Regions from separate parts of the Metasolibacillus sp. FSL H7-0170 genome, predicted to be linked through region 1. Evidence: riboswitches for the same ligand, from Rfam matches in the RefSeq annotation. Region 1 holds a riboswitch; the other holds the start of a gene.
The links. Region 1 has a riboswitch for thiamine pyrophosphate ahead of MHH70_RS04560 (thiamine phosphate synthase). Riboswitches for the same ligand answer to the same signal wherever they lie in the genome.
Positions count from the first base shown of each region.

Region 2: another riboswitch for thiamine pyrophosphate. It lies ahead of tenA (thiaminase II); the one in region 1 lies ahead of MHH70_RS04560 (thiamine phosphate synthase).

Region 1 covers NZ_CP151964.1:953,465-956,678, forward strand. Annotated here, with positions in the region: gene MHH70_RS04545 (methyl-accepting chemotaxis protein) at 1-185, opposite strand, end outside; gene MHH70_RS04550 (hypothetical protein) at 277-858, opposite strand; gene MHH70_RS04555 (hypothetical protein) at 1,076-1,441, opposite strand; TPP riboswitch at 1,488-1,595, shown strand; gene MHH70_RS04560 (thiamine phosphate synthase) at 1,668-2,198, shown strand; gene thiO (glycine oxidase ThiO) at 2,211-3,214, shown strand, end outside.
Region 2 covers NZ_CP151964.1:2,205,205-2,208,418, reverse strand. Annotated here, with positions in the region: gene MHH70_RS10180 (acetylornithine deacetylase) at 1-396, opposite strand, end outside; gene tenA (thiaminase II) at 595-1,281, opposite strand; TPP riboswitch at 1,637-1,737, opposite strand; gene MHH70_RS10170 (acetamidase/formamidase family protein) at 2,052-3,214, shown strand, end outside.

The DNA of each region.
Region 1 (3,214 bases):
GAAATGAATGTATTAATTACAACGCCCGCAATACCATCTAATTCAATTACTTTACTAACTTGTAAACTAATAAATTGTGAAATATGTGAGCTAATAAATAAACTTAGCCCTACAGCTAAAATCATTTTAAATATTAAACTTTTCCAAAATTTTATTTCACGAGAAAATAATTTTTCTTTTACCATAGCTGCTCCCCATTCCTATGTAAATCTACTATCATTGTAAAATAAACATTAAAATTAGTAAAATAGTTGCTCCTCACCCAATCACTTAGTCCTATTTATCATTATAATATTCTTGCCAAAAACGAGTATAGAGCCCTAATGAAAAGGCGATATCATTTTGTAAATTGCTAATCGCAATATTTATACGTTTGCGCGAATAAGTACCCTGCTTATTTATATGATAAGCTACTGTTTCCTCCATGTGCATTAATAAATCGACCATTTGTTCTAAATACATTTTCGCCTCAGTTGAAAGCATCGACTCTTGAAAACCTAAATGAATAAGAGCATTTTTGGCAGATTGAACATTTGTTAAAATTTGTCCCCACTGCGCACGTTTCATAGGTCTATTGAAATCTGTCAGCCAGCTCATCTCATACAATGCCAATAAGGAAATCGAATAAGACACAACATAATCTGGTTGCAGCGCTTTTTCCTCATATAGCGATTGCAAAACCGCTAAATCCTCCTTATATTTCTGCTGACGCATTTCATTAGTCTCTACTGCGACAGTCGGATATACACTAAAAATTGAATATGGAAAGATAATGCCTGAGAACAGCGCAGCAACTAGTAGCCCAATAATTAAAAGCTTCAGTTTTCGTATTATTCCTCGCCTTTTCGCCTTCATCATGGTTTTGATTGATGCCTCCATTCTTTGAAAAAATCTAATAGCTTTTTATGTAATTTTTCATCCACATTTATAATCTCACAACCATGATTATCGTATAAAGAGAAAATTTAATCAGCGGGGGTTTTCCTCATCCTCACTGATTGTTAGTTGAACCAATTGGGCTTTTATGCGCAGTGGAGCTCCCACTTAACCGTAAGCGTCTTAGGGATAAATTACTTTAATTCCATTTAATTCCCCTTGGCATACGAAATTTAATATAACGAATGACATTTTCTATATATCTTTCTATCGGCTGACTTGTATCAACTACTAAACATTTGAAATCGATTGGCTTTTTTGCACTGTTAAGCGTAGCATAAAAGCCTTCCTTCGAACGAATTTCACTAATTTGACTGAGCATCTTTTCTCTGCTTTTTAAACGATGATTGATTTCCTCAAAATCATCAAGGTAGCATTCAATATATTTATATTCTGCATCATATTTTTGAGCTAATTTTATTCCCTTTTCAATCATTTCCTCGTATAAGCACGGGCTATCAAGAATCACACATTTCAATAGTAATGAATTAACTGATAATTCCATCGTGACATTCTAGAAAACATATGCTATATTGTTAACTAATTGCATAGCCATCCACTGGAGGTGCCGTTGTGAACGGCTGAGATCAAAGTAAACTTTGGGATTCCTGGAACCTGATCTAGTTGATACTAGCGTAGGAAAGTGGTCGCCTATTATTTGTTACGATTTTTTAAGTAAGCGTTACTTTTCCTATGGGAGAAGTAACGTTTTTTTATTGGAGGAAACTAAAATGATTCATGCTATTACGAGTGGTCAAGGCTTTACACCACAAACAATTGACCAAATAAAGGATGTCGCTACTCGTGTTGATGCCATTATTATTCGCGAAAAGCAGCTCTCACTTACTGAAATCGATAACGCAATTGCCGCACTTTTACAGGCTGGTATAAGTGCAAAGCAATTAATCATTCATACATATGTGGAGCTCGCTTACAAATACGACTTACTTGGCTGTCATTTTGCAGCAAATCAGGCTGTAAATGTGACACAGCATCCTTTTATATGTGGGCAATCTACGCATACAAAGGCTGAAGCGTTACAAAGTGCTGAAAGAGGTATGCATTATTTATACTTTTCTCCTGTCTTTCCAACAACCTGTAAACCAAGTGTACCAGCGCTAGGGCTTCAGGCACTTGCTGAAACATGCCGTACTGTCAAAATACCCGTGCTTGCACTCGGTGGTATAACAAGCAGCAATGCACAACAAGTGATGCAGGTCGGCGCACAGGGCTATGCCGCAATATCAATGTTTTTTAACTAAGGGGAGCAATTTATGAAGTGTCAAGGCTTTACGATTATCGGTGGTGGGGTTATTGGATTATCTATCGCCTATCAATTATTAAAACAGCAACAGCCTGTGACGATTTTCCATACAGAAAAAACAACGACAGCATCACTCGCTGCTGGGGGTATGCTTGGTGGTCAAAATGAATTTCACACCCCTTCGCCCCTTTATCATTTAGCGCTGGAAAGTCGAGAGCTACACAAATCACTCGCCGAGGAGCTATTACATTTAACTGGGCAAGAAGTTGGTTTATTACCTTCCGGGCTAATTAAAATTGCAGCTGCTGAGGAAGTTAGAGTAAATTTGCAGCAGCAGTATCAATTTTTATATCGGGACCACCCTACCTCTGTACAATGGCTAAATCAAACAGAGTTACAGCAATGCGAACCTTTATTGGGTCATTCTATTACAGAGGGCTTCCATATATACGAGGACCATCAAGTAAATGCAAGAAATTTAACAAAGGCTTTAGCACTCGCTGTACAGAAGCTTGGCGCAAATATAATTGAAGAGGAAGTTATTGCGATAGAGAAAGAGCAACAACAAGTTACACATATCCAGACAGCCTCTAAGCACTACGCTGTTCAGCAAGCTGTTTTGACTGCGGGTGCCTGGACAGCGAAGCTTGCAGCCAAACTTCATATTACTTGCCCGGTGCACCCAGTAAAAGGGGAATGCTTAATGGTAAAAGCGGCACAGCTACCGAAGGCAACCATTTTTTCAACAGATGGCTGTTATATCGTACCAAAGCACAATAATCGTTTATTGATTGGTGCTACGAGCTATCCTCTGCTAGAAGATGATGCAGTAACTGTCGGTGGCATTTATTCTTTATTATCCCGAGCTATTCATATGATGCCATCACTAACGAAGGCTGAGATTGTCGAAACTTGGTGTGGTGTGCGGCCACAAACAATAGACGGACTTCCAATTATGGGTACTACGCAATATAGCAATTTATTTATATGCACAGGACATTATCGCAACGGTAT
Region 2 (3,214 bases), 1.3 Mb from region 1:
AAATAGGGCCCCTGCAATTCCTCCTTTCATATCAGCTACGCCCCTACCTATAATAGCCTCTTCAGTTACTATTGGATCAAAAGGATTCGTTAACCATTGTTCGTCATCTCGTATTTCAGCTACATCAACATGCCCATTAATAATTAAACTGCTATATAATTCAGGTTCCGTTCCTTTTTTCACCCCAACGACATTGGGGTCATCTGGATACACATCCCATATATCAATTTCAAAATTAAGATTTTTTAAATAATTTGCGATAAATTGTTGAATATTTTTTGTATTTCTTGCAGGTGGTGCGGGTGTTTCAAACTTTATAAGTGTAGTAACCAAATCAATCAATTCTTGTTTGCGATTTTCTACTTGAAGCATCAATCTCTCGATATTATTTGTCACAACATTCCCGCCTTTTTTGTAATAGAGAAACCACTTGCGAAAAGAAGTGGTCTGAAATCTATCAATTTATTTTCATGAACCGCTTCTTTCTACTAGGATGTACTAGTTTGTAAGTAGTAATACACCCTCTCTAGTGGTCAGATTCTATTTAATTATTCTTTTCCTGTCCATTCGATTATTATTTACACCAAATCAATATTAAATTTTTGCTAATTCTTTTACTGGCCACATTGAAATGTTTTCAGCCATATCCCAGAACATATATTCAAAGTAACTTGTTTTCACAAATATTTCTTCTAGTTTATTCAGTTCATCTTCTGGCTTTCCTTGTGCAATCTCATTGATTAAATCGATGCAATCTTCAGCAATTTTAGTAAACCCGTCAGAAGAATACATTTTAACCCAGTTTCCATAGAGTTCATGCTCTAAAGAATTTGGCCATTCAGCTAATTTTTTACCAATCCAATTGTAACTCCATGCACATGCTAATACTGCTGCAATCGTATTCTCTACTCCGCCTAACTGTGCTTGGCTAAGCATATAGCTTGTATACGCTGTCATTGTAGCAGATGGCTCTGTATTTTCTAATTCTTCGTTGGAAATCCCAAATTTCGCTGCATACTCACGGTGTAAATCCATTTCAAAATTCATTGTTCCATGCAATAAATTTGCAAAAATAGTCATTGTTTTTAAATCATTGGCTTTGGCACTCCCAATTGCGAAAACTCTAGAGTACTCTATTAAATACACATAGTCCTGCTTCATATAATGTATGAATTTTTCCTTATCAAGAGTCCCTTCCCCAATCCCCTTTACAAAAGGATGTTCTAAATAACTATTCCATACAGGCTGCACTTTTTTAAATAAACGATCAGAAAATGTCATTGAATTTACTCTCCTTTGTCATTACTAAAATATAATTGAGTAGGGGGAGCGATGAACTCCTTACCTCTCAAACTTACGTATGAATTTGTATACGGTGGTTCAATTAAACAGAAAGAGCTTTGTTTTGTTTGGCAAGCTCACCTAATCATACCTAGCCTTCTGTGAGATTTGTGTTCCTCAAATCTGTGTCTTGTCTTCAGAACTCTCTAGATTCAGCCCCTTTCTTTTTAGATAACCCTTATTTTTGTCATGGAAACTCGGAATTTGCACCTGAGAGTACATGTGTATACTAGGCACAAAAAACCCATTCCTGTAGTATAAGGAATGGGTTAATGTATATAACAAAATATATGCACATATTTCACCATTACTTCCCTACGCTAGTACGACCTAGATCAGGTTCAAAGGGTCAAGACTTGTCTCTCTCAGCAAAATTATGCTCCCCTAGTAATTTGAATATTTGATTGTATCTAGCTAATCATAGACATAATTGTTTGTCAAGTGGCCGCTTACAGTTACTTTCCTTTAAAACAAAATAAACAGCTCATTGTGATAAGGATTATTAATATAAAATAATCTCTAGATTAGTATTGAGAATATAATATTAATGCACCGTTCAACTAGCTTGTTATCTTTTGCTGCAACTTGTCAATATAGACATATAAAAAGTCGCTTAACACACAAAAGTTTCTAAATTCACGTAAATGCTTGTACTCCAATATATCACTAGTTAAACTAGTAATATAAAGTATAAAAGGATGGTGGCTTTAATGACGAATGAACAACCAATCGAACATGAGAATAACGAAACGATTAAAGCAGTAGAAACGCTTTTTGTCAATGAGTTTACGAATGGTGTATTAGATCCAAATAAGCCGATGCTTGGTCCGCTCCGAAATGGCGGGACAATTATTGCCAACACAGCACCTGGCTGCTGGGGACCAATGCTAACACCTGAAATACGAGGCGGGCATGAAGTAACAAAACCGGTATACATAGAGGGTGCTGAAGTTGGAGATGCACTTGTTATTAAAATTAAATCAATTCAAGTAACGTCCATTGCGACTGCATCTGGTACGGATGAAGCACTGCCAGACCGTTTCATAGGTGACCCATTTGTGAAAGTAAAATGCCCTGGCTGCGGCAAGCTACATCCACAAACGAAGGTTCAAGGAATCGGACCACAGGCAATTCGCTGTGCAATTTGTGATACAGCAACTGCGCCATTTGCTATCACAAATGGCTATACGATGGCTTTTCACCATAATGAACAATTAGGTGTGACAGTGGGCAAGGACGGTGCGCGAAAAATTGCGTTAGATGCTAATCATTATATGCGAATACCTGAAAACTCGAAGCAAAATCCTGTCGTAAGTTTAGCGCCTTCTGATTTAGTTGGCGTGTTAGCAAGAATGCGCCCATTTTTAGGGCAGTTAGGCACAGTGCCTTCAAAAGCGCTACCTGATTCACATAATGCGGGTGATTTTGGTGCGGCATTAATCGGTGCACCACATGAGTTTATTTTAACTGAGGAGGAATTAGTCTCACATAAAACCGATGGCCATATGGACATTAGCCGCGTACGTCAAGGAGCTACTATTATTTGCCCTGTAAAAGTGGAGGGTGGCGGTGTTTATATCGGTGATATGCATGCAATGCAGGGCGATGGTGAAATGGCGGGACATACGACAGATGTTGCCGGCATTGTACAATTACAAGTAAGCGTGCTAAAAAAGGTAGCTATCGACGGGCCAATTATTTTAGCGAATGAGGAGGATTTACCATATACTGCAAAGCCATTCACGAAAGAGGAAAAGCGCTTAGCACGAGAGCTAGCAGAGGAATATGGATTAAAGCAGCTAGAGGAGGCATTGCCTATTTCGGTTGTTGGAACGGGCGTCAATCTAAATATTGCAACGGATAATGCGGTGGA